4 regions of the Providencia rettgeri genome follow, and region 1 is predicted to be linked to each of the others. Evidence: predicted binding sites of a transcription regulator. Region 1 holds the regulator's gene; each other region holds the start of a gene.
The links. Region 1 encodes PurR, which represses purine synthesis genes. Its sites were predicted from a motif close to CANGCAAACGTTTGCNTG; they were not measured.
Positions count from the first base shown of each region.

Region 2: a site for PurR is predicted at 2,924-2,941, ahead of AB6N04_RS19180 (NCS2 family permease). Genes of this name have one in related genera too.
Region 3: a site for PurR is predicted at 3,728-3,745, ahead of cvpA (colicin V production protein). Genes of this name have one in related genera too.
Region 4: a site for PurR is predicted at 1,894-1,911, ahead of gltS (sodium/glutamate symporter). Genes of this name have one in related genera too.

Region 1 covers NZ_CP163512.1:1,827,463-1,835,668, reverse strand. Annotated here, with positions in the region: gene punC (purine nucleoside transporter PunC) at 1-1,220, opposite strand, end outside; gene punR (DNA-binding transcriptional activator PunR) at 1,343-2,248, shown strand; gene purR (HTH-type transcriptional repressor PurR) at 2,406-3,431, opposite strand; gene sodB (superoxide dismutase [Fe]) at 4,027-4,605, opposite strand; gene AB6N04_RS08305 (Grx4 family monothiol glutaredoxin) at 5,911-6,255, shown strand; gene rnt (ribonuclease T) at 6,332-6,976, opposite strand; gene gloA (lactoylglutathione lyase) at 7,105-7,512, opposite strand; gene AB6N04_RS08290 (DUF1289 domain-containing protein) at 7,687-7,926, shown strand.
Region 2 covers NZ_CP163512.1:4,196,410-4,204,615, reverse strand. Annotated here, with positions in the region: gene AB6N04_RS19185 (Na+/H+ antiporter) at 1-1,166, opposite strand, end outside; gene AB6N04_RS19180 (NCS2 family permease) at 1,424-2,770, opposite strand; gene AB6N04_RS19175 (ArnT family glycosyltransferase) at 3,413-5,098, shown strand; gene AB6N04_RS19170 (MFS transporter) at 5,141-6,337, opposite strand; gene AB6N04_RS19165 (sulfite exporter TauE/SafE family protein) at 6,524-7,276, opposite strand; gene AB6N04_RS19160 (helix-turn-helix domain-containing protein) at 7,487-8,047, shown strand; gene AB6N04_RS19155 (hypothetical protein) at 8,044-8,206, opposite strand, start outside.
Region 3 covers NZ_CP163512.1:1,034,758-1,042,963, forward strand. Annotated here, with positions in the region: gene AB6N04_RS04680 (DedA family protein) at 1-605, shown strand, start outside; gene accD (acetyl-CoA carboxylase, carboxyltransferase subunit beta) at 710-1,681, shown strand; gene folC (bifunctional tetrahydrofolate synthase/dihydrofolate synthase) at 1,674-2,960, shown strand; gene dedD (cell division protein DedD) at 2,966-3,619, shown strand; gene cvpA (colicin V production protein) at 3,798-4,301, shown strand; gene purF (amidophosphoribosyltransferase) at 4,316-5,833, shown strand; gene AB6N04_RS04710 (YwqG family protein) at 6,077-6,901, shown strand; gene AB6N04_RS04715 (UbiX family flavin prenyltransferase) at 7,913-8,206, shown strand, end outside.
Region 4 covers NZ_CP163512.1:3,903,792-3,911,997, forward strand. Annotated here, with positions in the region: gene AB6N04_RS17945 (AsmA family protein) at 1-343, opposite strand, end outside; gene AB6N04_RS17950 (uracil-xanthine permease family protein) at 455-1,843, opposite strand; gene gltS (sodium/glutamate symporter) at 2,079-3,293, shown strand; gene recG (ATP-dependent DNA helicase RecG) at 3,374-5,455, opposite strand; gene trmH (tRNA (guanosine(18)-2'-O)-methyltransferase TrmH) at 5,471-6,184, opposite strand; gene spoT (bifunctional GTP diphosphokinase/guanosine-3',5'-bis pyrophosphate 3'-pyrophosphohydrolase) at 6,190-8,206, opposite strand, start outside.

The DNA of each region.
Region 1 (8,206 bases):
TAATTTGCTTGGCAATCAGCCTGCTGTAGTGCCTTTTCAGATTTGACTGCGCAACGCTGCATAAAATAACCGATTGTCATTGGGAGAATGGTAAATGCCATAACCCCTGTTGTTGCAAGCAGTGGGTCAAAGGTTAAAGCAGAAACCAATAAACTTGCTAAGAAGCATAACCCGAGTTGTAAGGCATTTTGTAAGGCTGCCGCTTTACCACTTGCAGTTGGGAATGCGTTTAAGGCTTTTGAAACTGCTATCGGATATGATGCGCCGTTCATGGCCGCCATAAAGCAAAATGGAATTAAAATCATGGTTAATGACGGTGTGGTATAAATTGCCATGACGAATAAGAGAGACATGCTGACCCCATAGCCAATTAATAGCAGAGGGAACAAGGTTTCAGCACGTATTTTGGCTAAAACAAGACGGCAACCATAACCACCCACGATGAATGCGAGCGTTTGAGGAATATAGCTCAATCCAATATCCGCAGGGTTAAAGCCCATATTGCGTAGAATAAAAGGTGAGCCTGTTAACCAAGCAAAAAAACCAGCACTGCAAGAAGCATAAATTAACACGTTACCACTGAAAATAGGGGAACTGAGCAATTTAGCAAATGAGATTTTGGTTTGAGGCTGGCTATCATCTTCGTGTTTTTTAACAGAAACATTTTTGAGGAAACATGTCGGTAGCAGTAATAAAACGCCGACAGCCATTAAAATTAAAAAGATAACTTCCCAAGTTTGGTGCTCAAGCACCCATGCGCCTAATAAAGGGGCAAGAGCAGGAGAGAGCGCGACCAATGGCATAATTGAGGCGAAAACTTTTTGCGTGTTAGCTTCATCATAACGGTCAATTACAAGAGCTTGCCATAAAACGGCAGCGGAGCATACGCCAACAGCTTGTAAAAAACGCAAAGTTAACAATTGTGTCGCTGTTGTGACCCAAAAGATAGCTAAACTGCTCACAATAAAGAGAGTTAGGCCAACAATTAATACGGGTTTGCGGCCCAATTTATCTGAAAGCGGTCCCCAAAGAAGTTGAGCAAATGCAAAGCCCGCTAAAAAGATACTGAGAGAAGCACTGATAGCCCCTTCTGTTGTGTGCAAAGAGGTTTGCATTGCACCAAAAGCAGGCAGGTACATATCAATGGCTAAAAACCCCAACATACTTAATCCGGCAAGGTAAATCATAAACCCAGGGGAGTTTTTTTTCACAGTCGTCATAATTATTTACTTATTTGATATTAAAAAAATGTTAACGGTGACGCCATTGTATAGGCTATTTTTTTGTATTGTGAAACGGTAATATTTGGATCTTGCTATCAAAATATTTGAAAGGAGATACTATGTGGTCAGCTCATGCACTAGAAGTGATTGATGCGGTTGCTCGGACGGGGAGTTTTAGTGGTGCCGCAGATGAGTTGCACCGCGTGCCTTCAGCAATCAGCTATACGGTTAAACAAGTTGAAGAATGGTTAGCGGTTCCCTTGTTTGAGCGTCGGCATCGAGATGTCGTCTTAACCGAGGCTGGACTTATTTTTATTAAAGAAAGCCGTTCTGTTATCAAAAAAATGACACAGACACGTCATCAATGCCAGCAAGCGGCGAATGGTTGGCGAGGGCAGTTTAGCATTGCGGTTGACTGTATTGTTAAGCCACAGCGGACTGAGCAACTTATTCTCGATTTTTATCGACACTTTCCTGATATCGAATTGTATATACATTCCGAGGTGTTTAATGGTGTTTGGGATGCATTAGCCGATGGGCGGGTAGATGTCGCTATTGGGGCAACCCGCGCTTCACCGATTGGCGAGCGATACAGCTTTCGTGATATGGGGTTTATGTCATGGATGTGTGTTGCAAGCCCAGATCATCCTTTAGCAAAAATAGGCCATAATTTGACGGATGATCAAATGCGAGAGTACCCAAGCCTCTGCTTAGAAGATACTTCCCGTAGCTTACCCAAACGTGATACTTGGGCGTTAGATAACCAACGACGTTTAGTGGTTCCCTATTGGGAAAATGGGTTGGCGTGTTTAGCGAATGGACTTTGTGTGGGTATGGTGCCCGAGCATCGGGCTGCGCCTCTATGTGCAGAAGGTAAATTGGTGGAGTTGACATTGGCGCAGCCATTTCCATCAAGTCCATGCTGTTTAACGTGGGTAGAAAAAAACACCTCTCCCGCGCTAAGTTGGTTATTGGATTATCTTGGTGATAGTGAAACACTCAATGCGGAATGGTTATCCATTTAAGCTTCGCAATCGACGATGGTCGATTATTCAGACGTGGATAAACACAAGCTGTTTGGCGATAGGTTAGATTGGTTTTGCAAGTTAATGTGTTGATTTTCACCTAATAATACAAAGTGGGAAAAACCGTGTTTTTATCCCACTTTGTCAACAACCTCAATTAGCGACGATAGTCGATAAATGGCCCATCAGCGACCGAACGGCGCTCAACAAGGCGAGGATGAACTTCGATAGTTTGAGCGTCTTCGCGTTTATTCACGATGCGGTCTAGTAACATTGCGAACGCCATTTGCCCCAAACGTTCTTTAGGCTGGTGGATTGTTGTCAATGCAGGGGTGAAATAACGCGCATTTCGTACATTGTCGTAGCCAATGATTGATATATCTTGTGGAACACGTAAGCCCATTTCATCAGCAGCACAAATTGCGCCCATAGCCATAATATCACCACCACAAAAAACGGCGGTAGGGCGCTGTTTGTGGCTTAAAATCTGCATCATCGCTTTATAACCTGACTCAGGCTCAAAATCCCCTTGGACAATCCACTCTTTCTTTAAGGTAATTTTAGCTTCTTCCATGGCTTTTTGGAAACCAGTTAAACGGCCGATCCCTGTATTTCGCTCAAGGGAACCTGGGATCACGCCAATATCACGATGACCTCTATCAATCAGATAACGTCCTGCGAGGTAACCACCGTGGAAGGAGTTATCAATGATGCTATCAGTGAAATCCCCTCGGGATGTTCCCCAATCCATCACAACCATAGGAATATTGCGGTAATCTTCAAGCATGCCAATGAGTGTGTCTGGATATTCGGAACACATCACCAATAGGCCATCGACACGTTTTTGTGCCAACATCTGTAAGTAGGCTTTTTGTTTACCTAAATTATTGTGAGAGTTACAGAGGATCAGTGTGTAGCCTTTTTCATAGCAGCTATTTTCAACGGACTCAATAACCTCAGCAAAATAAGGTGCCTCGCTGGATGTTGCCAGCAAACCAATCGATTTGGTGTGATTTACTTTTAAACTACGGGCAACCGCACTAGGTGAATAATTGAGCGCTTTGATTGCAGCCCAAACTGCCGCTTTAGTGTCATCAGCCACAAAGCGCGTTTTATTAATAACATGGGATACGGTCGTGGTGGAGACGCCAGCGCGTTTTGCCACATCTTTAATCGTTGCCATGGGGGAATAAAACTCCTGACCAACTATAGGTCTCTCTAAGAATTCTAGTTAAAAAATTACCTGCATATTGATGCATAGATCCTTTGCTGGCAATAATTTAGCGATTTGTTGTCGATTTTGTCTGATCTAGCGCAAAAACGAAAGAAATAATTGATGTTATAACATGTGATATAGACACTGGTTTTGCTTTTTTGGATGTGTATACTTAATAGCCTTACTGTTTGTACGGTTATTATTGGCTCAATTTTGTTAGGATGAGAGGAACTCATGGATACAGATTTTAAGTATGGAATTCTAGCTGCACTGGGTACACTGGTGATGATTATCTTTATTGGTGCACATATCTTCTAGTTATAGTTTCATCTTCATCGGATGAATTGCATAAGGGCGAGTATTCACTCGCCCTTATGTTGTTGACAAAGTGGGATAAAAGCGTGGTTTTTCCCACTTTGTGTTATCAGGTGAAAATCAATATATTGATTTTCCTTGTTTATTTTCAAAACCTATCCAACCTGCCGCCAAACATGTTATGTTTGTCAGCAGTCTGAGGGCGAGTATTCACTCGCCCTTACTCTATTTAGAAAACGTATTAATATTATGCTAAGTTTTCTTCTACGAATTTCCAGTTTACCAGTGCCCAGAAATTTTCTAAGTATTTAGGGCGCGCATTACGATAATCGATGTAATAAGCGTGCTCCCAAATATCAACAGTTAACACAGGTTTATCATCACCAGAAATTGGTGTTGCTGCGTTAGACGTATTAACGATAGCTAAACTACCATCGGTTTTTTTAACTAACCAAGTCCAGCCAGCACCAAAGTTTTTGGTTGCTGCGTCGGTAAACTGCGCTTTAAACTCCGCAAAAGAACCAAAGGCTTTATTGATAGCATCTGCAACTTTACCGGTTGGCTCACCACCGGCATTTGGTGCTAAGCAGTTCCAATAGAAAGTGTGGTTCCATACTTGAGCTGCGTTATTAAACACACCAGCGTCAGACGTTTTAATAATTTCTTCTAAAGATTTACCTTCAAAGTTAGTCCCTTTGATTAAGTTGTTTAAGTTAACAACGTAGGTATTGTGGTGCTTACCATAGTGGTATTCTAAAGTTTCAGATGAAATATAAGGTTCTAAAGCATCTTTTGCATACGGTAGAGCGGGAAGTTCAAATGACATGATGTACTCCTTGATTGCTTTTGTATCAAAACATACGGGTGTTTGCTCGTAAAGTGAGCGAAATATTGTGCTTCATTGTTTATCTACAGTTTTTTGCCAAATGGCCTGTATGATCCTTAATATATTAATAGTAACACGATTAACCCTATAAAGGGTAAATGTAATCGTATTAGTAAGGGGGATTGATCTTTGTTGGTCAATTTTTATTCTAATTAATGCCAGTTAGGCAAGGCACGAAGTTCGCCGCCGAGTGAGCCGGGCAGGAGCCTCTCAAGGCAGCATCAAATAAGTGAAACGTGTTTTAATCGAACCCGTAGGGCAGCGTTTAGGCTCAATATTTTATTTAAATAGTCGTCAGTCAGCACGATGAATACATTTAGCTGTTTTTTGACCTTTTTAGCGGTGAGAATCAGCAGTAAAGATAAACAGCCTCTAGTTCCAGCCAATGAAGGTTCTTATTAAAAAAATGACATTAAAAAAGGTGATAGCTGCAAGCAGGTAGATATAAGCCTTAAAAAAAAGGGGGGTTATGTCGGGTTGAACCTGATCTTTAATCATAAAAAATGCAATGAAAACAAAGAATAGGACGATTATAAAAATAGTTATAATAAGGCTGCTGTACATAGGATTTTAATATTAGAAAAATATAATTTTATCCTTATTGCCAAGTTGTGCAAGTACGCTAAGAGGGACAAACGGGTAATCGAAGAGGTCGCTACTTGATAAAAATAATACGAATATTCTATTAATCTCAATTTAATCAATCGGTTATAATTTATGGTGTAGCTCTTATTACGATACGTTTGGATTGTTTCTGACAACTTTTTGGCTGCGGATAATAAATAGTTCCCCCAATTGATAACCTCTAGCTTGTAAAAGAGTGAAGGGGAGGCTATTCAATGAAGGAGGAGAGCTTTCATTGTTAAAGTAGAGGTTAACTTAATTGAGTTGATTTATTGTAACGCTTATAGATAGAAGTAAGGTGATTAGCAAAAAAATAGGCTGAACATGTTGCCGAATAAGCAAAATGGCAGATAGGTAGATGCTGAACTTTAACAATATGCCTTGAGTCGAAATGATCTCCTGCTGTAAAGGGAGGCGTAGATTTATTTGACTTGAATCATAAATAAGTCACAATAGAAGCAAATTAAAGGAGGGGGATCCCCCCTCTTTTTTCATACAAAATAGTCGTTAATATATTCAGAACGAAATATCGTCTTGCGCAGTATATTTTAGGGCTAAAAATCACTTATCTAGTTGATAAATAAAAATATACTCATCATGTTTAATGTTAAGGAAGTAAAAATGACAACAATTGAAAGAATTGAGCGCCAAATCAAAGAAAATCCAATTTTATTATACATGAAAGGCTCGCCAAAACTTCCGAGCTGTGGCTTTTCTGCTCAAGCAGTTCAAGCGCTGTCTTCATGTGGTGAGCGCTTTGCTTATGTTGATATTTTGCAAAACCCAGATATTCGCGCTGAATTGCCAAAATATGCAAACTGGCCGACTTTTCCACAATTATGGGTAGATGGTGAACTCGTTGGCGGGTGTGACATTATTATGGAAATGTTCCAACGTGGTGAGCTGCAATCACTCATTAAAGAAACAGCAGATAAATACCGTCCAGAAGATGAAGCTAACGCGTAATCACTGACATTCAACAAAAAACCGCAGTGGATAAAAGTGAAATGCTATTTATCTACTGCGGTTTTTGTTTATCTGTTTATTTTTCGTCTTCAATGATTGGCCAGCCACCAAGCTTTTTGAATTTATTTACAATTTCGCAAAATAAATGTGCGGTACGGTCAGTATCATACAGTGCGCCATGCGCTTGTTTACCATCGAATGGGATCCCCGCACTGGCACAGGCTTTAGCCAGAATGGTTTGCCCAAACACTAAACCACTTAGTGCGGCCGTATCAAACGTGGCAAAAGGATGGAATGGGTTACGTTTTAAACCCGCACGTTCCGCCGCATTCATCACAAAACTATGATCAAAATTTGCATTATGGGCAACAATAATTGCACGGTTGCAATCCGTGTTTTTCATCCCTTTGCGAACGACTTTGAATATGGCATGCAGAGCGTCGTATTCACTGACTGCACCACGCAGTGGATTTGTTGGGTCAATTCCCGTAAAAGCCAGTGCAGATGGCTCTAGATTAGCCCCTTCAAATGGTTCGATATGAAAATGCAGGGTCTCATCTATAGAAAGCCAGCCATCTTTATCCATTTTTAATGTAATTGCGGCTATCTCAAGCAGCCCATCAGTTTTTGCGTTGAACCCACCCGTTTCGACATCAATAACAACAGGGTAATATCCCCGGAAACGGTTTACTAGGGCGTTCGGATTATTTTTTTCAGACATTAGGACTTTCGATTATTAAGTTTCTGATTGGCTTATATTATGCCTAAATCAGAAAAATTGTCAGATAAGCTAAAAAGAAAGTTTAAGCCGCCAAACCGCGCCGCTTAAACTTTAAATGGTGTATTAAATTAGTGACCTAAACCTTGGCTGGCACTTTTGTTTTCGATCAACTCAATTTTATAGCCATCAGGATCTTCAACGAAGGCAATGATGGTTGAGCCGCCTTTTACCGGACCGGCTTCTCGGGTTACGTTGCCGCCTGCATGACGGATATCATCACAAGTTTTAGCAACATCATCAACACCAAGAGCGATGTGTCCATAGGCATTGCCCATTTCATAGCTATCAACGCCCCAATTGTATGTTAGTTCAATAACAGCCCCTTCACTTTCATCGCTATAACCAACAAAAGCTAAAGAATATTTATACTCCGTATTTTCACTGGTTCTAAGTAAACGCATTCCTAATACTTTGGTATAAAAATCAATAGAACGTTGCATATCAGTAACACGTAACATGGTATGAAGTAAGCGCATATAAACCTCTTGAATTTTACTCAATAATTCTGAATCTATTTAGCTATTAATATAACGTGCTTAAATTGTTAAATACAGTAATAGCAGTTTATTTTTTGGCCAAATAGTGGTAATACTCATTTTTCAAGAGTATATCATATCTTTATGATAGTTTTTGCATTTGAAGGGGGAGTGATGGCTGAGCAACTGGAGTTTTTTGACATACCTAGCCCTTGTCGTGGGATCTGTCAAACAAATGAGCAAGGTTATTGCCGTGGTTGTTATCGAACACGTGACGAGCGATTTAATTGGCTAAAGTTTTCGAATGCAGAAAAGCGCAATATTATTCGTTTGTGTCGTCAGCGTCTGCTAAGAGCGACAAATAAAAAAATAACGCAAGATGAAGCTATCGATTATCAACAATCACTTTTCTAATTAATAAAACAAAGGGGATAATGTCTGATTTTAAACATATGTTTTGCATTCAGATTTAATTAGTTTGTTTCGAATTATTTTGTTTTCATTAATTACTTTAGTTACATTTCAATTAAATTTTATTTATTAAAATTCAATATACGTAAACAAAAATGAATTTCAAATCAAATATTTTTAAGACCAACTATATTATTTTGTTTTTTAACGATTTATTTTGAATTATATTTACTATTGTTATTAGCTATGGCAATAGAGACTAAAATAGATAGATCCGAAAGAA
Region 2 (8,206 bases), 2.0 Mb from region 1:
GAGCCATCGGTTAAAAACAGTGGAATAGAGAGTACACCGGCTAAAGTAATTGCCCCGCGAACTCCCGCAAAAGAAGCCAGCCACAGTTCACGCACAGTATAGTTAGCAAATTGCAACGGTTTTTTCTTTAAAAACAAACGGCTAAATCTTTTCATCAGCCATAGCCAACAAAAACGCAGCAATAATAAGGCAAAGTAAATAATGGCAACAGCGGCAAACAGCATCCATGTTTCAACACTTGGATCGAGATCTGCTTGAATGACTGAAGTTTTCCAGATCCCCGGCAATTGCAGTCCTAACATGATGAAGACTAAACCGTTAAATACAAACTCCAACATCGACCAAACACTATCTGCACGCAGACGCATCGCCAATGGCGCATTGCGGATCACGCCAGATTTAGTGATAGTCATCCCCGCAGCGACTGCGGCTAAGATACCTGAAAAACCAATGTGTTCTGCAATCATATATGAAGCGAATGGCAGAAGTAGCATAAAAACAATTTGCGTCGCAGGATCATCACCACTCCAGCGACTCATTAAGCGCAAGGATTTACTGTACAACCAAGTCACAATAATCCCTGCCAATAATCCCCCCACGGCGACTTTGAAAAATTCAATGGTTACCCCTGATGTACTAAACACCATGGTGCCCATAGCAATTGCGACAGCGAATTTTAATGCCACCAGACCTGAAGCATCATTCATTAATGCTTCACCTTCGAGGACACTCATCATCCGTTTAGGAATACGCCCTTTCCCTACGATGGAAGATAACGCAACCGCATCCGTTGGCGAAAGCACCGCAGCAAGGGCAAATGCGGCAATCAGTGGAATACCCGGCATTAACCAGTAAATTAAGTAGCCAATACCAATCACAGTGACTAGTACCAACACCAGTACAAGAATAAAAATCTCCCGCCCATTTTGGAAAAATTCACGGGTGGGTGTTTTCCAGCCATCAACAAACAGCAAAGGCGGGATCAGCAGAACCATAAACAGTTCGGGATCAAAGGTCACATGTAAGCCAAATTGTGGCCAAGCCAGCAATGCACCAATAGCGATTTGAATAAGTGGAAGCGGAATACGGATAGGAAGAATTTTAGCGGCAACCCCTGAAACAGAGACGGCTAAAATCAAAATAAGTATGGTAAAGAAAATTTCCATGTTGCCCTTACTGATTAACCAAACGACCAGAATCCAAATTTGCCTGCCGCCGCATAGTAAGAGATAGCACCGTCCAGACTTCGATTATGACAAATAAGCGCTTACAAGTGAAAAATAGCCCATCCACTTGATCATCACCTTGTATCTATTCTATCCCTAGCTACCCGTTCTATGGGAAAAAAATTTATACTTTGCGATTAATCGAAATAATGCGTTACAAGGCGGTAACAACCCCCGCCTTGTTGATATAATTAACTTTAAATTGCCAAATCGGTAGCATAAAACGCCACCAAAAGTACTGCAATCACAACGGTTCCGATATTCAATTTACGCCATTCACCTGCGCAAATGCGACCAATGACTAAGGCTGCGAAGCCAAGCATAATACCCGTTACGATATTACACGTCAGGACAATAAACACCGCACACAATAGACCCGACATTGAATCAACAAAATCATCAAAATTCAATTTCGAGACATTGCTTAACATTAATAACCCAACGTACATCAGGGCTGGCGCGGTCGCATAAGCAGGCACTAAGTATGACAACGGCGATAAAAACAAGATCAACAGAAATAACACACCGACAACAACAGCAGTTAAACCTGTACGACCGCCTGCGGCAGTCCCAGCAGCAGATTCAATATAAACCGCCGCAGGTGAAGCACCAATCGCCCCCGCAAAAATGCTGCTTACGGAGTCAGCGGTTAACGCTTTTCCACCATCAATAATTTGCCCGTCTTTATCTAATAAGTTGGCTTGTCCAGCAACTGCACGGATCGTCCCCGTCGCATCAAATACGGCGGTCATCACTAACGCCAACAAGCTCGGCAAAACCATTGGTTGTAATGCGCCCATAATGTCCATGTTGAACACCAGAGAAAGACCTTCATCACCTAATGACGGTAACTTAAAGAAACCTTGATATTTCACGGCTGGGTCAAAAATTAAACCAATAATTGAAATAGCAATAATCACCAATAACACGCCACCCGGTACACGGCGCTTTTCCAAGCCGAAAATAACCGCAAGACCCGCTAATGACATTAAAACAGGGAAAGAGGTAAATTCACCTAAAGCTACAGGTAAGCCTGCATTTGGATTTTTTATCACCAAACCGACACCATTTGCCGCGATCAATAATAAAAACAGACCGATACCAATCCCTGTGCCATGAGCGATCCCCATTGGCATATTCCGTAAAATCCAGCTACGAATGCCTGTCACAGAAATAATAGTAAACAAGCACCCCATCAGGAATACCGCCCCTAATGCAACAGGAATACTAATTTGTTGGCCTAATACTAAGCTAAATGCGGTAAACGCGGTGAGTGAAATGGCACAGCCAATTGCCATCGGCAAATTCGCCCATAATCCCATTAGTAAGGAGCCAAACCCCGCCACTAAGCAGGTAGCAATAAACACAGCAGTAGGTGGAAAACCAGCCTGCCCCAACATACCAGGCACAACAATAACAGAGTAGACCATCGCTAAGAATGTGGTTAACCCTGCAATGATTTCACGGCGAACGGAAGAGCCTCGAGCGGTGATCTTAAAAAATGAATCCAATTTGCAGTTGGATGAAGCCGGTTGGCCTGACATGGTGTACCTCTGCTGTTAATGGTAAACGAACATTCTAAAAGCCAGTAAGCTTATGTGCTCACCTAACTGGCTTTATCACACATCCGCTGACGTAAACGATTACGTTTTGATAAAAACTAAATTGACTGAGAGAAAAACCTCAATCAAAACAGTGGCGCAATCGTTTGGCTTAAAAATAAGAGTAAGGCGTATTGTGAGGGGAGCAATTATCATTCGAAAACGGGCAAATGATCAAGTGTTTTTAGTTTTTTACCCACATCTAGCTCATTTTTTCACCACAAAAATAGAATAAAATACCTAATAATAAAATCAATTCTGCGCGTTATTATTTATTTTTTCTCCTTTTATTAGAAATAACAGCACGTAAAAACCACTAATTAATTTTCATATAAGCTTTGTTTAGATAGCGTGATTATTTTCTTTGGTATAATCACCGAATATTTGCTTACAAAAGGTTTCGCTAACTCATTATTAATTCATGGTAAAATAGATGAAACGCAAATTAGCTAATAATATTATTTATTAACAAAATATCCATATTTGTCGCTAATTGGATATTATTTCTTAATATATTAGGTTAATTACTATTAACCACAGTTATTATTTTATTTTTATCCTAACGAACTATAGTTTTAAATAAATATGCCAAATACAAATACACCATCCATCACGTTACAAAGAGGTGTTTTACTACTTTTTATCGGTTTCCTTGCCCTCTATTTACTTCCGGGTATCTATGGTCATAGCCCATGGAAGCAAGATGAAAATTACAGTTTTGGTATTATTCAAACCATGTACGAAACGGGGCAGTGGCTAGTTCCAACCAATGCGGGTGAACCTTTTATGGAAAAACCCCCGCTTTATTATTGGGTTGCTACGATAACATCCCACTTATTTTCAGGGATTATGCCACTTTACGATGCGGCTCGAACCGCCAGCCTATTTTTTTCAGTGGTTAATTTTTCATTTTTTGTTTTATTAGCCCGCCGCTTTTTTGTCGCGAAAGATTTTACCGATATCCGCATTTGGGTTGCATTTGCACTGTATGTCAGTGCGCCGGGGCTTATCCGCCACAGCCATGATATGTTTACCGATGTCGCCTTAACCGCAGGGGCGACAATTGGGCTTTATGGGTTATTAGGGTTGATTTTGCAACAAAAAATGAGGATGTCTGCCGTTTGGCTCTGTATAGGAACCGTGGTGACAATGCTCTCTAAAGGCGTCTTTATTCCTGGTGTCCTTTGGATTTGCCTCTTGCTCGCTCCTGTATTTTTAACTCAATGCCGCACAAAGCAATTTTGGCTGTACAGTTTTGCCGCTGGGCTCGTCGCTCTTCTTGCTATCCTCCCTTGGCCAATTCAGCTTTACTTACAACATCCTGATTTATTTATAGTTTGGTTTTGGGAAAATAATATAGGTCGCTTTTTTGGTTTTTCTGTTGAAAAGCTAGGCGCAAAAGCGAATTTAACACGCATTCCTGCTGCCGTTTCATTGTTTGCCCTGCCATCAGGTTTGTTAGCAGTGGCTTATTTTTTGCGTCACCCAATCAAACGCTTAGTTAATGCTAATAGCTATTTACTCACGTTATTCCCGCTATTAGGTATCGTTTTTTTGCAAATTTCGGCTTCTGGTCGCGCGTTGTACCTTCTTCCTTTTATCGCACCGATGGCCATTATTGGTACCCCTGTACTGTTGGCAATCCCTGAAAAGATACTAAATGGGGTTTCACGTTTCTCCGCACTGTTTTGGTCATTATTGGTGGTGTTTCTGTGGATCAGTTATTTCATCACCCTAACAAATCACCAACAAGAATGGTTAACGCTATTTAGCCGTTGGCTCCCTATGAGTTACCAGATGCCCTTTTCCACCTTGGCTTTTTTCAGTGGGCTACTGATCACCCTCGTTTGGTTCTTACGCAACCGAATTATTCCGAACTTCTCCCCTGCCTTTCAGTTGATGAAAAACTGGGCTTTGGGTTTATGTGCTGTCTGGGGGATCACTTTAACGCTATTTTTAGGCTGGGTTGATTACACCAAAGGTTTCGAAGGGGTGTTTGTCGATTTAGAGCAGCATTTATCTGGGCAATTTACAGATAGCGATTGCATGGCTTCTGATAATATCGGCGAGTCTGAAGCGCCAATGTTGTACTATTACACAGGGATCTTGCATCAACGGCAAGACAGGTTCGAAAAGCCTCAGCATTGCCGCTGGTTGATTGTGTTATCAAAAGAAGTCAAGCCCGCCCCACAAGGCATGACTCTCTTTTGGCATAATCATAGACCAGATGAATACCGTGAGAATTTAGTGGTTTATAAAGTGGCTGAATAGCGTGTAACGGGTGTGCTGTTGACACCCGTCCCCCATTAAAGATCAATGTGTCGCCTGTTCAACGGCTTGGGCACTGTATTTTTCGCGGGTAAACCACAAAAAAGTCGCAGAGGATAAGATCAGCAAAACAGGTAAGCCTGAGGGTGAAATGGAGGTGGCCATTCCGGCAAATAGTGGTCCAGATAAATTACCAATCCCCCACAGCATCGCCGCTGCCGCATTGGCAATAATCAATTCATTTCCTTTAAAATATTGCCCAATTTGCACTAATGCAATGGTATAAATTGCCCCTGCGGTTGCCCCTAATACAAACAATAACCCCCAAATTAAATAGGGCTGTGTGATCGTCAATGGCAACAATATGCTGGCAGCTAGCGTCACAACACCACAAATTCGATAGAGCTTTTCTCGGTTCATATGATCAGCAAGCCAACCAAAAGGCAATTGCATAATTGCATCACCCGCTAAAATCGCGCTAATCATTAATGCAGCCACAGCTTCAGTATGCCCCATTCCCATTCCGTAGATTGGGAACATGGATAAAATAGTGCCATCAAAAAAGGCAAAAAATAGAATTCCCCCACAGATCCCTGGTGCAACTTTCACAAATTGAATAATGGAGAAATTTGATTTTTCTGCGGTAGCAGCAATTCGGTCGCCCACTTTTTGATCCATTAAAATAAATAACACAACCGAAATCAGGTGGATCAGAGTACAAATAAGCAGAGGAGATTTATCTTCTACGCCATAATAAGCGATAAAAGAAGGCCCGAGTAACTGGCTTACCGTGAACACGGTGGTGTAGATTGCGAGGATCCGACCTCGTTTATTTTCAGGCGATAATTCGTTAATCCACGTTTCACCTAAGCAAATCATCACACCACTGGCTAGCCCTGTTATTAACCGCAAAGGAAATAACAACCAAAGTGGTAGTGTGCTTAATAACGGTAATAAGCTAATGCCTGAAATGATGGTGGCGATTAACATCGCCTTTCGCTTGCCTGACCATTGCACAATACGCTGAACAACAGGGGCAATAAGAAACATCCCTAAAGCCGGAGCCGCGGAAATAATGCCGATAGTAAGTTCATTCACACCATAGTTATTTAATCTCAATGCCACCATTGGAATGCTTAACCCAATGACGATACCGATAACAGCAATACTGGTGGTGATCGTAAAAATAGCAAATGAAGGAGAATGTCGAAAATTTTGTAAACACTGATTATCAGAGCTCATTTTGATATTTATCTAAACTCTCAATTAAAGAATTAGACTTTAACTCCACAAAATTAATTATTAATAATATAAAAAACCGCCGCATTATCAAAGAACCTAATAATGTCAGCGGTGATTGTAGCATGTCACCTATATTCCGCTATTTATCTTTATAAAATAAAGTGACGTTTTAAGGCAAATATTTAATTAGAGGACAAAGAAATATCGATATAACAAAGCAATGCCTGAAATCAAAATAACCATATTGATAATTTTCAAAAAAGCTTCACGGGAGATTTTTAATGTAATGTGCCTTCCTACCCATGTACCAATCAACATCGCGGGTAAAAATGATAATGTAATCAATAAAATATCAAGGTTAAGATACACTCCCATCACAAGAAAAATCACTACTCGAGTGAGTGTACTAAAACCAATCAATGTCATTTGAGTAATACGAAAACGCTGTTTATCTTCAATACGGCTGGACAGATACATTGCATAAATAAAGCCACCACTACCGAATAGCGCACTAAAAACACCACCAATCAAACTAAATGGCACAACCAGTGCTTTTGAAAATGGTTTTTTGGCTTTTTTTGAAAAGAAAGCATTTAATACGTAGCCAATAACAAATATTCCTAATAATAAAACCAAAATATCCGGTCGTGTTTTTAATAAAATGGCAGCACCGATTAAACTTCCCACTATCATGAGGGGAATTATCCACTTTATTTCCTGATAATCTGCATTTTTACCATCTTTAAATAAATTTAATACCGCTGCCGTTAAATCAATTAAAGCCAAAATGGGAACGATCATATTCAACGGTAAATACATCGCGAGTACAGGTGTCGCAATGAGTGCAGACCCAAAACCTGCCATTCCAAAAACGAGGTAGGCAAATAATAATGTTATAAAACAAATCGCCATTTCTGGTGATAATAATTCAAACGGCATAGCGCTTAGCTCCGAAAGTTTTTAACGCTTCCACTATAGTTTTTATCGTAATTATTAAATAGTTTTATTTTTTAGATTTTTTAAAATTCTAATCTCTATCAAAAAATAAAATAACACATTGAAATAATATGGATAACTGAGAGTATGTGATTTGATCCGCTGAGTGATGTAGAATTAACATGATAAACCACTGTTCAGGGACAGGCCTAAATGGATAAAAAAATTAACATAAAGATTGGACAAAAAGTCCGTTTACTTCGGCAAGCGAGAAATCTTTCTCTTAACGAGCTTTCTCGTCTTTCTGGCATATCTAAGGCAGCACTATCCAAATTAGAATCCGGTGATTCAAACCCTCGCATTGACACATTAGAATCTATTGCCGTTGCACTACGATTTCCACTGAGCGATCTCTTTACCCGGCAACATGAAATCTACCCATATTTTGTCAAATCAACGGTGAATGATGAGGATGAATATTCACAACAGTTTAAATTCCGCATCAGCATGGGAAATATCTCAGAAATTTGGCAATTAACAATGAAGCGAGGGGCAATTATTAATAGCCCTGCCCACATGACAGGAACCCATGAACATATTATGGTTAACTCAGGTTCACTCATGTTACGCTTAAACAACGAGCAAAACATTGTTTTAGAAGCAGGGGATTTTTATGCATTTAGTGGTGATTTTCCACACAGTTACTTATGTATGGAAGGCGAACTTCAAGCCACTGTCGTGATGACATACTCACACATCAGTGATGGTGTTTAAGCAACAACATGCTCGGCATCATAGCTAATACGTAAAGTTCCTTTTTTAAATTTCATCGACTTAATTGAAAAATGGCAAATATCATCTAATGAAGCCACATGCGTTCCTCCGCATGGCATCTCTTCCGTTTGGTCGATGTAACTTATTCGCATGTCGCCA
Region 3 (8,206 bases), 790 kb from region 1:
GGGTATATGGTATTCTGTTCCTGATCTTATTTTGTGAAACAGGGTTAGTGGTCACACCATTCTTACCGGGAGATTCGTTATTATTTGTCGCTGGGGCTATTTCGTCATTAGACAGTAACGACCTCAATGTGCATTTAATGGTTGCCTTAATGATTACTGCGGCAATTATTGGTGATGCGGTAAACTATACGATTGGGCGTATTTTTGGTGAAAAATTATTTAAAAATCCAGACTCCAAGATTTTTCGTCGGGTATATTTAGAAAAAACCCATGCATTTTATGAGAAACACGGTGGCAAAGCGATTATACTGGCGCGTTTCGTGCCGATAGTCAGAACTTTTGCCCCTTTCGTTGCAGGAATGGGCAAAATGTCTTATCGTCATTTTGCTTTTTATAATGTGACGGGCGCATTTATTTGGGTATTATTGTTCACTTATGCAGGGTATTTCTTCGGTGAATTACCGTTCGTACAAAAGAATTTGAAATTACTGATAGTCGCGATTATCTTTGTTTCAATTTTACCGGGTGTGGTTGAAATTATTCGCCATCGCCGGATCGCCGCAAAAGAAAAGCGTGCGGCAGTGCAAAAAATTGATAACCACTAAGTGGTTTAACAAGTTTTTATCTACAGTGAGATATCATTGTGGTTTAATGGCAAAAAATTACATACTGGTGATAACCAGAGTGAATCAGACAAAAAGGTCCATTAATGAGCTGGATTGAAAAAATTTTAAAGAAAGGTAACTTGACCCAATCTCACAAAGCTAACATTCCTGAAGGGGTTTGGACGAAATGCGATAGCTGTGGTCAGGTTTTATATGGTGCTGAATTAGAACGCAATTTATCAGTGTGTCCAAAATGTGACCACCATATGCGTATCCATGCCCGTCAGCGCTTAGAAACTTTCCTTGATGAAAATTCGACAACGGAACTCGGTAGCGAGCTTGAGCCAAAAGATATTCTTAAGTTCAAGGATTCAAAAAAATACAAAGACCGTATTACCGCCGCCCAGAAAGAAACAGGCGAAAAAGATGCAATTATTGTGATGAAAGGAACCTTAAAAGGGATGCCTGTCGTCGCAGCTGCATTTGAATTCGCGTTTATGGGGGGGTCAATGGCATCAGTTGTGGGGGCGCGTTTTGTCCGTGCCGTCGAACAAGCTCTGGAAGATAACTGCCCGCTGGTGTGTTTCTCATCAAGTGGTGGTGCGCGTATGCAAGAAGCGTTGTTATCCCTGATGCAAATGGCAAAAACCAGCGCAGCTTTAGCGAAAATGCAAGAGCGCGGTTTACCGTACATCTCTGTATTGACAGACCCAACCATGGGCGGTGTTTCAGCAAGTTTAGCCATGTTAGGTGATATCAACGTTGCAGAACCTAAAGCGTTGATTGGTTTTGCAGGGCCGCGTGTTATCGAACAAACGGTTCGCGAAAAACTGCCACAAGGCTTCCAACGCAGTGAGTTCTTACTGGAAAAAGGCGCTATCGATATGATCGTTCGTCGCCCAGAAATGCGTGATCGTCTGGCTGAAATCTTGGCGATGTTAACGCATCAACCGAGTTTCAGTGATGCCCCCATCATTGCGGCCGAAACGGTAGAAATCGATTTGAATGCCATTGATGAGATCAATGCCGAAGAAGCAGAAAAGGATCCAGCAAAGCATAAAAAAGATGATGAGTAAGCTAATCATTCCTACTGCCAAGTCTCCGCTGGAGGCTTGGCTTTCTTATCTCACCGACCTGCATAGCCAAAATATCGATATGGGGTTGGAACGAGTCGGTCAAGTCGCTCGGAATATGAACTTGACGCAACCTGCTCCTAGAGTCATCACTGTCACAGGCACCAACGGAAAAGGCACCACCTGCCATACGCTAGAGTCAATTTTGATGGCGGCGGGACTAAAGGTGGGGGTTTACAGTTCTCCCCATTTAGTGCGCTACACGGAACGTGTACGTATTCAAGGTCAAGAACTTACTGATTCTGATTTTTGTGAAGCCTTTGCCACCATTGAAGCGCAGCGTGAAAATATTTCCCTTACTTACTTTGAATATGGCACGTTGGCTGCACTACAATTATTTAAGCAAGCTCAACTGGATGTTGTTATTTTAGAAGTGGGCTTGGGTGGACGTTTAGATGCGACTAACGTGGTGGACGCGGATATTGCTGCCATTACCAGTATTGCCCTTGATCATACCGATTGGTTAGGTTCTGATCGTGAACAGATTGGCTATGAAAAAGCTGGCATCTTCCGCCAAGGCCATTATGGGGTGGTGGGGGAGCCTGATATGCCGGACTCTATCGGGCAATATGCCGATAAAATCGGTGCCATTTTGTTCCGTCGTGGCGTAGATTGGCAATATAGTGAGCATTCTAATTGCTGGTCTTGGCAGAGTTCACAAGGTGAATGGCACAACCTACCTGTACCGAATGTACCATTGGCGAATGCGGCAACCGCGTTAGGTGTTATCCGTTGTTTATTACAAATTGATGGAGAGATCGCCAAAAAAGTCACCGATGCAGCTATTCATCAAGGTTTGAAATCTGCCCAATTACCGGGGCGTTTCCAAGTCATTGGTGAGAAGCCATTAATGATTTTAGATGTTGCACACAACCCCCATGCGGCAGGCTATTTAGTGAGTAAATTAGCGGCATTACCTGCGGTTGAAGGTCGTCGTATTCGTGCCGTTGTTGGGATGCTCGGCGATAAAGATATTAAAGGTACCCTAGAGTGTTTATCACAACAGGTGACGGATTGGTATCTTGCACCTTTGACTGAATTTAGAGGGGCTGATGTTACTCAGTTAAGTCAGCATATACAGCAAGCTAATGTATTTGATAGCGTAGAAAAAGCATGGCAACAAGCCTGTGTTGATGCGCAAGAACAGGATGTGATCGTGGTGTGTGGGTCATTCCATACTGTCGCTCATGTCATGATGTTATTAGAAAACCAAAAAGGATAGTGCTGGTGGCTAGTAAATTTCAAAATCGTCTTGCCGGCGTCATTGTACTGGTTGCCGCAGGGGTCATTGTGCTTCCTGCGCTTCTTGATGGCGATAAGAAATATAATGAAAACGAATTTGCAGCCATTCCTATTATCCCTAAACCGGGCGATGAAGAAGATATCGAAGCTATTGCTCCGTTAGCGCATAATTCGGCGAGTGTTCCTTCGGAAGGTGCGTCTGAGGCTATGTTATCAGAGGCAATAACCCAGCAGCAAAATGAACAAGCAGCGACAAATTCATCGGCTTCGACAAATGTGCCTGTGACGGTTGAGCCAATTAAACCTGAGCCGAAACCGGAACCAAAACCGGAACCGAAGCCCGAGCCAAAACCACAGCCGAAACCAGAACCGAAGCCAGAGGTTAAATCTGAGCCTCAAGGCAAAGCGTTTGTTGTCCAGGTCATCGCCTTAAACAATGCAAATAAGGTTGAAGAGATTGTGGCGAAGCTGCGGTTATCAGGTTACCAGGTGTATACGGTCCCAGCGAAGCCAGTGAACAATAAATTGACACGTATTTATGTCGGGCCTGAAGCGTCAAGGCAGAAGCTAGAATCCGCGCTTCCCGAACTGAATGCGATTACAGGAACTAAAGGGATAATTCAAACATTTAAACCTTAATAAATCGATCCAATAATCCCTAAAAGGTAAGGGGATTTAGTAACTTACTGCGGCGATTATGATTTTTTGTTTTCGCCGCTATTTTTTTTAATTTGATAGAAAAATGGTTACGCAAACGTTTTCGTTTTCTGTTAGAATGCACCTCGCTGATGTCGTGAGTGCAAATTTTGGATGAAATATGGTCTGGATAGATTACGCAATTATCGCCATTATTGGCTTCTCGGCACTGGTTAGCTTGATCCGTGGTTTTGTGCGTGAGGCACTATCACTAGTGACATGGGGCTGTGCTTTTTTTGTCGCAAGTACATTTTACCCTTATTTAGCGGATTACTTTACCCGCTTTGAGGATGTACTGGTACGAAATGGCATCGCCATCGCGGCATTGTTTATTGCCACATTAATTGTGGGGGCAGTCGTGAATTACGTGATTAGTTCTTTAGTGCAAAAAACGGGGTTATCAGGCACAGATCGTGTTCTGGGGATTTGCTTCGGTGCACTGCGTGGTGTGTTGATTGTATCGGCCTTGCTGTTTTTTCTCGATACCTTTACACCGCTTCCTCAAAGTGAGGATTGGCAGCGTTCCGAATTTATTCCACAGTTTAGTCATATTATCAGGTGGTTTTTTGACTACCTACAAAATGCGTCAAGTTTCCTACCGGAGAATATCTCTCCGTCTGGCTGATGAGGAAAGACCAAATGTGCGGTATTGTCGGGATCGCTGGTGTTACACCAGTTAACCAATCAATTTATGATGCTTTAACAGTGCTTCAGCACCGTGGGCAAGATGCAGCAGGTATTGCCACCATTGATGGCAAAAATAATATTCGTTTACGCAAAGCAAATGGTCTTGTGAAAGATGTATTTGAAACACGTCATATGCTTCGGTTACAAGGCTGCATGGGGTTAGGGCATGTCCGTTATCCAACCGCAGGCAGCTCCAGCGCTTCGGAAGCGCAGCCTTTTTATGTAAACTCACCGTTCGGTATCACACTTGCTCATAATGGTAATCTGACAAACGCACACGAACTTACTCGGAGTTTGTTTGAAACAGCACGTCGCCATGTCAATACGACTTCGGACTCTGAAATTTTACTCAATGTGCTGGCGTATGAACTGGACAGATTCGACCATTTTCCCCTAGAGCCAGATAACATATTCAGCGCTGTCGCTGCGATGCATAAAAAGCTGCGAGGTGCCTACGCATGTGTTGCATTGATTATCGGTCATGGCATGCTCGCGTTTCGCGATCCGCATGGTATTCGCCCGTTAGTGCTGGGGCGTCGTATCGCAGAAAATGGCAAACATGAGTATATGGTCGCCTCCGAAAGTGTCGCTCTTGATACCTTAGGTTTTGAGTTTTTACGTGATGTAGCACCGGGTGAAGCAGTGTATGTCACCGAAAAAGGTCAATTGTTTACGCGCCAATGTTCTGAACATCCGCAGTTGACACCCTGTATCTTTGAATATGTCTATTTTGCGCGTCAAGATTCCTTTATCGACAAAGTGTCGGTGTATAACGCAAGGCTGCGAATGGGGCAAAAGTTAGGTGCCAAAATTGCACGTGAGTGGGAAGATCTCAATATTGATGTGGTGATCCCTATCCCTGAAACCTCTTGTGATATTGCGTTAGAAATCGCCCATATCTTGAATAAACCGTACCGCCAAGGTTTTGTTAAAAACCGTTATGTCGGTCGTACTTTTATCATGCCTGGTCAGCAAGAACGTCGTAAATCCGTACGCCGTAAACTGAATGCAAACCGCGCTGAATTCCGTGACAAGAATGTGTTATTAATTGATGATTCTATTGTTCGTGGTACAACTTCAGAGCAAATTGTTGAGCTTGCTCGCGAAGCAGGGGCGAAGAATGTCTATTTCGCTTCAGCAGCACCCGAAGTACGCTTCCCGAACGTCTATGGTATTGATATGCCAAATGCAAACGAATTAATTGCTCACGGTCGTGAAGTGGATGAAATTCGTAAGCTCATCGGTGCGGATGGGCTGATTTTCCAAGATTTAACGGACTTAGTTGATGCTGTTCGTGAAGAAAATCCAGAAATTAGCGAGTTCGAATGCTCCGTCTTTGATGGTATTTATGTCACCAAAGATATTGACCAAAGTTATTTAGATTATCTGGAAAACTTGCGAAAAGATGATGAGTTGAAGTTAAAAGATAAGAGTGACGTTGAAGATCTCGAAATCTATAACGAAGGCTAAATTTTCGGCATAGTTTGGACCAACACTGTTGTTGGCTTCATTTCGCTACCCAAGTCTCATACGTTTGTATGCGTCTTGGGATAGCTTGATTGACCGCCCCGCGGTAACTCAATGGATTTAAAAACTCGTGGTATTTGGTTAACTATCATTTGAAATAAAAGCATAAGTTACAGTTATATCTGATTTAAAATTCCCGTAATTCGAGTAGGCTAGAGGAAACTGATTGCCTATTTGGAGCGAGATATGGTGGACTTCGATTCCCTTCCTGATGTAATAAAACCCTTTATTGATAAAATCAAAGCAACGAAAAAATCCCGTGTTGAAATGACTTTAACCCCTGTTGAAGAGTACGTTTGGTGGGAAAGTCGCATCGGGGGAATGCCATATTTGCCTTTGAATGCCTCTTACCCAACCAATAGCGAAGGAATACCGTTAAAGCTGCTCGCACAAATCAATTTTGCACAAATGCCTAAACTGGAAAACTACCCAGAAAAAGGGATATTACAATTTTTCATCGGTGGTGATGATCTGTACGGTGCTGATTTCGAAGATAGACAAAAGCAAGAGGATTTTCGTGTCATTTATCACGAAAATGTTATTGAAGACGCATCTCAATTAACGCAAGACTTTTCCGCTGTGATTGCTGCCCATTCTGATGACTATTACACCCCTATTGACCAAGTATGTGCTATCGAATTTACGCCCTCAGAGCAATATATCAGTATTGATGACTACCAATTTGGACAAAAAATATTAGGTGTTGATAACCTGTATGACTACGAAGACCAGTTTGCAGGGGAAGATTTTTACGATGAATGGGTTGAACCGTACAGTGAGGCTTTCGAGTCAGGGGCACACTGTATCGGTGGTTATCCATTCTTCACCCAATCCGATCCCAGAGAGTATGAAGAAGATATTCAGCAATATGAGTTACTCCTACAAATAAATAGTGATTACGAGGTGGGAATACTCTGGGGAGACATAGGCGTAGGGAATTTCTTTATCCATCCAGAAGATTTGAAGAAAAGGGATTTTAGTCGGGTGGTGTATAATTGGGATTGTGGCTAAATCCTCGTCATCTTTTAGGCTGTCGCGGTGTTGGCTGCGCTCAGCCACCCAAGTCACATACTTTTGTATGCTCCTTGGGCTGGCTTTGCTTGCCGCCTAGCGACAACCTAAAATCTTTAGAGGATTAGATTGGCGTCTTTTTAGGCTGTCGCGGTGTTGGCTGCGCTCAGTTCCCTAAGTCACATATTCTTGTCTGCTCCTTGGGCTGGCTTTGCTTGCCACCTAGCGACAACCTAAAATCTTTAGAGGATTAGGTTGGGCGTCTTTTAGGCTGTTGTGGTGTTGGTTTCACAAATTCGCCCTAGTCACGAAGGTTTTTACGCCCCAAGAGTGACTTTGCTTGCCGTCTAGTGACAACCTAAAATCTTTAGAGGATTAGATTGGCGTCTTTTAGGCTGTCGCGGTGTTGGCTGCGCTCAGTTCCCTAAGTCATATATTCTTGTCTGCTCCTTGGGCTGGCTTTGCTTGCCGTCTAGCGACAACCTAAAATCTTTAGAGGATTGGGTTGGGCGTCTTTTAGGCTGTCGTGGTGTTGGCTGCTCTCAGTTCCCTAAGTCACATATTCTTGTCTGCTCCTTGGGCTGGCTTTGCTTGCCGCCTAGCGACAACCTAAAATCTTTAGAGGATTAGATTGGCGTCTTTTTAGGCTGTTGTGGTGTTGGCTTCACAAATTCGCCCTAGTCACGAAGTTTTTTACGCCTCAAGAGTGACTTTGCTTGCCGCCTAGCGACAACCTAAAATCTATAGAGGATTAGGTTGGGCGTCTTTTAGGCTGTTGTGGTGTTGGCTGCACAAATTAGCCCTAGTCACGAAGTTTTTTACGCCCCAAGAGTGACTTTGCTTGCCGTCTAGCTATAGCCCAAATTATTTAGAGATTGTTCCTGCGATAGTATTTCCATACGTGTTTGTGGCGAGCTAACATCCCCAGAATGTTGATTATTCGGGTAGGGGCGAACAACTGCGTGTAATTTAGTATATAATCTGAAAAATTATTGTGGATTGGGCAGAAAAATGAAAAAACTGATCATTGGGTTAACTGGGGCAAGTGGGGCAATTTATGGCGTCAGGTTGCTTGAGGTACTCAAACCTATCAAACAGGTTGAAACCCATTTAGTGATGAGTGCAGCCGCCCGCCAAACACTCGCGTTAGAAACACAATATAGCGTGAAAGATGTGCAGCAGCTTGCTGATCATAACTACGATAGCCGTGATATTGCAGCCGCCATTTCATCCGGTTCATTTCGCACCGCAGGCATGGTGATTATGCCTTGTACAATGAAAACCCTGTCGGGTATTGTCCACAGT
Region 4 (8,206 bases), 2.1 Mb from region 1:
CAGGTGAGATTGTGGCTGAAAGCTCGCCTTGTGTGATGACGAAGCGGCGAATAGCAGTACCACTGAAAATATTGCGCCAATTCACATCAACCACAATTTGGCGTGCATCTAAGGATAACGCTTTGTTTTGTGAAGTTAATGTTACATCCTGAAAGATGAATTCGCCAGGATTGGAAAATTCATGCCCCATGATCCCGACATGGATATCGTAGGGGGTAAATTTGCTAAGAAATTGGCTGGAATAGGCTGCACCCCAGCGAGTTTGCAAGCCAATATAAGCAGCAATAAATAGCAGCAGCAGAAGTAAAAGTGCGTAGGCGGTAAATTTGATTAACCATTTCACAGTTTGCTGCTCCTCAAATTTGTGAGTTAACAGGTTTAATATCGTGGCAACTTAAGGATAGCATACAGAAGAACCGCCAGAATATTCAACTCTGACGGTTTAGATAGAAGATTATTTTTCGAGAGGGAAAACTAAATTCAGTACAATTGCGGTTAATCCACCTGCGGCAATACCCGAAGAAAACAAAGTTTTCAACCAATCAGGGGCAAATTGCAGAATTAATGGCTGTTGGGAAACCCCCATTCCAACGGCGAGGGATAACGCGATGATCATAATCGCTCGGCGGTTTAGTGGTTCGCGGGAAACAATACGAACACCGGATGCCGCAATGGTACCAAACATCACAATTGTAGCACCACCAAGAACAGGTTCAGGAATTTGTTGCACAAATCCTGCAACCGCAGGGAACAGTCCCAGTAAAACAAGCATCAATGCGACGATATAACCCACATAGCGGCTGGCAACACCCGTTAATTGAATAACCCCGTTGTTCTGACCGAAACAAGAATTGGGGAAAGTATTAAAGACGGCAGAAACCATTGAATTCAAACCATTTGCTAATACGCCACCCTTAATGCGTTTCATATACAGTGGACCGCGAACAGGTTGCTCAGAAACATCGGAAGTTGCAGTGATATCACCAATGGTTTCCAAAGAGGTCACCATAAAGATTAAAATCAGAGGGATCAACAGGTTCCAATCAAATGATAATCCATAGTAAAAAGGTTCAGGCACAGTAATAATGGATTGATTTGGCTCAGTTGGTTGAGCATTTGGCAACATATCCATCCACCAGGCAGAAAGGTAGCCCACAGCCATAGCAATCACCAGAGAAGCAACTCGTAGGTAGGGATTTTTTTGACGATTGAGTAAAATAATGACTGTGAGAACTATCCCCGCCAATATCAAATAATCAGGGGAACCAAACGTATTATCACTAATTGCGCCATAACCGCCACCAATTGAGGTGAGACCGACTTGGATCAGTGATAGGCCTATGATCATCACAACAACGCCAGATACTAGAGGGGTGATGACGCGACGAGCCAGATGCAAGAAGCGGGATAAAATGACTTCAGTAAGCGCGGCGACTAACAGCGTGCCAAATAATGCGGCCATCATTGACGGAATATCTGCGCCGCCTTGTTTCAGTGCAACACCTCCCATGATTAAAGGTGCAACAAAGTTGAAACTGGTTCCTTGAATAGACAGTAAACCTGAGCCAATAGGCCCCCATGCTCTAATTTGAATTAACGAGGCAATACCAGAGGCAAACAGGGACATGCTAATAATGCGTTGGGTATCGTGTGCTGGTAACCCGAGGGCTTGGCAGATCAGCATTGCAGGAGTGATAACAGCAACAAACATCGCAAGAAGATGCTGCCCAGCCGCGAACAGTGCCTGGGGAAGCGGCGGTCTATCTTCTAATTTATAGATCAATTCGCTCTGAGTGTTTATGGTTGATTCTGTATTTTGTTTTTCAGACGTTGCTGTATTCATTACCTTAATTTCCCACCAACAAAAAACGCATTGTAAAGCGATAAATTTAAAAAGCAATCGTTTGCGTTAAAAATATTTTGTAACAGTTAAATTAAGCTCATCACATTTTTATATCTTTTAACTTGTATTTATAACAGTTTTTTTTTCTAATCTGTTCACCTGTTTTTGGCGTTTTAAGGAAGATATTAACGTCTTACTAATATTTAATAATTTTAACAACAGACGAGGTACGTAAATGTATCATCTCGATGTCTACGGGACTTTGGTAGCAGCTACATTAGTATTACTGCTTGGGCGGAAACTCGTTAAAACCGTTCCTTTTTTAGAAAAATACACAATCCCTGAGCCAGTTGCTGGCGGGTTGTTAGTCGCTTTTAGTCTGCTTTTGCTGAAGCAACTGTTTGATTGGAGCTTATCTTTTGACCTATCACTGCAAGAACCTATGATGTTGGCATTTTTTGCGACCATTGGCTTAAATGCTAACCTTGCGAGTTTGAAAGCAGGTGGTAAGGCTCTGTTTATTTTTATTTTTGTGGTTGTCGGCTTATTGCTTGTCCAGAACACGGTGGGGATAGCTCTTGCTGAACTGCTAGGACTAGACCCATTAATGGGGTTACTTGCTGGTTCAATCACATTATCGGGTGGTCATGGTACTGGTGCTGCATGGGGGAAAATTTTCTCTGAAAGTTACGGCTTCAAAAGTGCAACCGAAGTGGCCATGGCATGTGCAACATTTGGATTAGTCCTTGGTGGCTTGATTGGTGGCCCTGTTGCACGTTACCTAACGCGAAATATTCCTACTCCAGGTACTTTGGACGACGATAAAGACGTTCCAACCGCGTTTGAAAAACCACAGTCAGGTCGCATGATCACATCAATGGTTTTGATTGAAACTATTGCGCTTATTGCTATTTGTTTACTTATCGGTAACTACCTTTCTGCGTTATTATCGGAAACGATTTTTGCTTTACCGAAATTTGTTTGCGTTCTTTTTGTCGGCGTGATCCTCAGTAATGGCTTATCCATACTGGGCTTTTATCGGGTGTTTGACCGAGCGGTTTCCGTATTAGGTAATGTCAGTTTGTCACTGTTTTTAGCCATGGCATTAATGAGCCTAAAATTATGGGAGTTAGCATCGTTAGCCATCCCAATGATTGTTATCCTTGCGGTACAAGCGTGCGTGATGGCAGGATATGCTATCTTTGTTACCTTCCGAATAATGGGTAAAAACTACGATGCAGCTATTTTAGCGGCGGGTCACTGTGGTTTTGGTCTAGGAGCGACACCAACAGCGATTGCAAACATGCAAGCGGTGACAGATAGATTGGGGCCATCTCACTTAGCATTCTTAGTTGTGCCAATGGTGGGGGCATTCTTTATTGATATTGTGAATGCCATTGTCATTAAATTGTATTTGATGCTCCCCGTTTTCCCAACAATTACGGGATAATTTATATTCTAATAGTTGATAGTAAAACAGGTGTTGCCGTGACAAGTTCACGGCAATTTTCGTTTTAACGGATGTGTTTTTTAAGCGTGACTATATTGTTCGCGCTCAGGGAGCCAGCGTTCAATAATTTGTTGGGCGTTATCCGGATAGTGTTGTTGGATATGGCGGGCAAGGCGTTGCACTTCTGGCAACATATACTGATCACGGAGTAAATCAGCGACTTTAAATTCGGCATTCCCTGTTTGTTTTGTGCCTAATAACTCCCCCGGACCGCGGATCTCAAGGTCCTTTTGGGCAATAACAAAACCATCATTGCTGTCTCGCAGAACTTGCAAACGTTGTTTGGCGGTATGTGTGAGAGGGGTTTTATATAAAAGGACACAATGGGACGCAATAGCCCCACGACCGACTCGTCCTCTTAACTGATGTAGTTGAGCAAGGCCCAAACGTTCGGGGTTATCAATAATCATCAAACTGGCATTTGGCACATCAACCCCGACTTCAATAACGGTGGTTGCCACGAGCAATTGAATTTCATTGTTTTTAAACGCTGCCATAATACTTTGCTTTTCTGCGGGTTTCATTCGACCATGGACTAGACCGACTTTAAGTTCGGGAAGTGCAAGTGCCAACTCTTCGCTCGTCACTTCAGCCGCTTGGGCTTCTAATAACTCGGAGTCTTCGATGAGTGTGCATACCCAATAAGCTTGGCGGCCTTCCTCTACGCAAGCTTGTCTTACGCGTTCAATAATATCACTGCGGCGTGTATCTGGAATGGCAACAGTGGTTATCGGCGTTCGTCCCGGTGGGAGCTCATCAATAACGGAAGTGTCTAAATCGGCATAGGCAGTCATCGCCAATGTGCGTGGAATTGGCGTAGCGGTCATAATAAGTTGGTGAGGGTGGAAACCTTGCTGCTCCCCTTTTTCACGCAGAGCGAGGCGCTGGTGAACGCCAAAACGGTGTTGCTCATCAATAATCACTAAACCTAAGGCATTGAACTTCACTTGTTCTTGGAAAATAGCATGGGTACCAACCACCATAGATACCTCACCGTTTGCAATCGCTTCTTGCTGTTGCTCACGGGCTTTCCCTTTTTGCTTGCCAGCCAGCCAGCCAACATTGATACCTAAAGGCTCAAACCATTGTTTAAAGGTATTTGCATGTTGTTCCGCTAAAATTTCAGTCGGTGCCATTAAGGCGACTTGTTTACCATTTTCGATGGCACATATTGCGGCTAATGCGGCAACAAGGGTTTTTCCTGATCCCACATCCCCTTGAATTAAGCGCATCATTGGCGCGTCTTTAGCAAGATCACTCTCAATTTCCGCCACAACACGGTTTTGTGCATTAGTGGGTGAGAAAGGGAGCTGCGCAAGTAACCGTGATTTGAGTTGGCCACTCGGGGTTAGCCGCTGTGCATATAAACGTTCATTACCAGCACGGATGGCTAACATACTTAAGTGGTGAGCCAGTAACTCTTCAAGTATTAAGCGTTTTTGTGCTGGGTGATGGCCTTTTTCTAACTCACTGAGTGCAACATTTGGGGGCGGGTTATGAAGTAGCCGTATCGCATCTGGGAGGCTGATCATGCCTCGGCTAAGCTCTTCAGGGAGTAGTTCTTGAATTTTACCGTTATCAAGCATGACAAGCGCTTGATCTATTATTTTACGCAACGTAGCTTGACGAACCCCTTCGGTGGTGGGATAAACAGGGGTCAGGTTTTCTTGTAACGCAATACTGGCAGTATCTTGTGATACTTTATATTCAGGGTGAATAATCTCAGGGCCTGTATTGCCACGGCGAATTTCACCGTATGCGGTCACTTGTCGGCCTTCCGCTAAGCTGTTTTTCATCGCTGCCGAAAAGTTAAAAAAGCGCAGTGTTAGGTTGCCTGTCCCATCAGTTATCAGGCAGGTCATCATACGTTTTCGACCGAAAACCACTTTTGTTTGGAGTACTTCGCCTGTGATAGTTGCAGTGGTTCCGGGGAGCAAATCTTTGATTTGATATAAGCGGGTATGGTCTTCGTAACGAAGTGGAAAATGAAGAAGTAGGTCTTGAACGGTGTTCAAACCGATTTTACGCATTTTTTCTGACTGGCTTGCACCAACTCCGTGCAGTGCGGTCAGTGAAATGGTATCAAGTAACCTATGACTCATGTTAGTTCCTTTTCATTAACCAAATTGTTGTCTTTTCATTTTTTCGGTTAGCTGCATTTGCGCCCACCAATCATCAGTGGCTTCAATTTGCCCTTGTGAGTTGATAAATGGGCGTGATAATCCTTTGCGCTTAGCCACTTCGGCTAACACAGGGTAACCCCCTTCAAATAGCCACTCTTGCTGTTCTTGTACAGATAAAATGCTGTGTTTACGGTCGTACATTCCTGCTAGCTGCCGTTGCCTTTGCGCTTCATATAATATTAAGGCAGAGGCGACAGAAACATTCAACGATTGAACCATACCTGCCATTGGAATGATGATGTGCTTATCTGCCAGCGCAAGTGCTGTTTGTGAAATCCCCGTTTTCTCATGTCCCATCATAATACAAGTTGGTCGGGTATAATCAATCTCACGAAAATCAACAGCATGTTCAGATAAGTTTGTCGCTAAGATCTGCATATTTTGCGATTTAATGTGTGCAATAGCGTCTTGAGTTGACTGATGGGAGATAACTTTTACCCAACTGTTACTGCCAGCGGCGGAAGAGACAGATAATTTAACCTGTTGGTCAGGCCAAATAGCGTGAATTTGCTGAATGCCTACGGCATCGGCACTGCGGACTATTGCCGACACATTGTGAGGTTTATGGATTTCTTCCAAACAAATTGTGAGATCTGGCTGCCGCATCGCCATCATTTGGCAAATGCGGCGGTAGCGGCGTTCATTCATAGTTGTTAGTTACGGTTTCGGCTTACTCGTAGAACATCAGGCATGATACGTATTTTACGCATCACGTTCGCCAGTTGAACACGGTTTTTGGTAGTCAGACGGATGAAAGCACAATAGACGCGACCATCTTTCTCTTCAGTATTCATGCTCTGAATGCTTGAGTTGGCATCATTAATTGCAGCTGTAAGGTTTGCTAGCGCGCCTTGATGGTTAATCATGTCTACCTTAATTTCAGCAATGAAATCGGTATCGGTTTCGTTATCCCATTCAACCGCCATAAATTTGTCAGGTTCTTTTTGGTAGCCACGAATATTACGGCAAGATTCATGGTGGATAACCAACCCTTTACCTGGGCTAATGTGAGCCACAATCGGGTCACCAGGAATTGGGCGACAACATTTTGCAAAGGTGATTAAAACACCGTCAGCACCTTTGATGGAAAGCTTATTGCGGCTCTCAATGACAGCTTGATCTTCAGGGGTACTTTGCGGATTATTTTGCAAATTACGTGCGACGACAACACTCATTGCATTACCTAAGCCAATTTCCGCGAGTAGGTCATCAATTGTGTTGAGTTTCATGCGTGCCAGTTCAGCATCGATATTACTTTGTGGAATATCGGACAGTTTATTTCCAGCTCCTAACGCATGGTTAAGCAGTCGACGACCAAGATTAATTGAGTCTTCTCGTTTTAGATTCTTCAGCAACTGACGAATTTTAGCGCGCGCTTTTGAGCTGACGACAAAATTAAGCCAAGCAGCGTTCGGACGCGCCCCTGGTGCAGTAATGATTTCAACAGTTTGACCACTCGTTAATGATTGAGAGAGTGGATACGGTTGGCGGTCAACACGTGCACCAACACAGGCATGGCCAATATCAGTATGCACCGCATAAGCGAAATCAACAGGGGTGGCACCAGTGGGTAATTCGACAATACGGCCTTCAGGCGTGAAAACGTAAATTTCATCAGGGAATAAGTCTGATTTCACGCTTTCGATAAATTCGAATGAACTACCTGCACTTTGCTGCAACTCAAGTAGACTTTGCATCCAACGTTGGGCTCTGACTTGTGCTGTGGTACCTTGTTCACCTTGCTCTTTATAGGCCCAGTGTGCCGCAACCCCCATTTCTGCCATTTGGTCCATATCTTCTGTGCGAATTTGGACTTCAACGGGAACACCATGTGGCCCAATTAAGGAGGTATGCAGGGATTGATAGCCGTTGGCTTTAGGGATGGCGATATAGTCTTTGATGCGTCCTGGGCGTGGTTTGTACAAGCCATGCATCTGGCCTAAAACACGGTAACAAGTATCCACATCTTTAACGATGACCCTAAAAGCATAGATATCCATGATGGAATGGAAACGTTGCTCTTTTTGGTGCATCTTGCGGTAGATTGAATATAGGTGTTTTTCCCGACCGCTGACACGACAGGGAACCCCGGCTTCAGTGAGCCGACCGTCAATTTCAGAGAGGATTTTTTGGATCATCTCTTTACGGTTACCACGAGCCGCTTTAACGACTTCTTTGATAACGCGATAACGGTTAGGGTAAAGCGCCTCAAAACCGAGCTCTTCAAGCTCTGTTTTTATATGATGTATACCCAGCCGATGTGCAAGTGGACTATAAATTTCAAGGGTCTCACGAGCTATACGACGACGCTTATCTGGCCGTAATGAGCCGAGCGTGCGCATGTTGTGGGTGCGGTCTGCCAGTTTGATCAAAATGACGCGAATGTCTTTAACCATCGCCATAATCATTTTGCGGAAGTTTTCTGCTTGAGCTTCTTTTTTGTCGCGAAAGTTTAGCTTATCGAGTTTGGAAACACCTTCGACGAGACCTGCGACGGTTGTCCCAAACAGTTCTTCTATGTCTTGAAATGTTGCTGGAGTATCCTCAATCACGTCATGAAGTAGCGCAGCCATCAGTGTTTCATGATCCAGACGCATCTCAGCAAGAATGCAAGCAACAGCTACAGGGTGAGTAATATAAGGCTCACCACTTGAACGGGTCTGTCCTTCA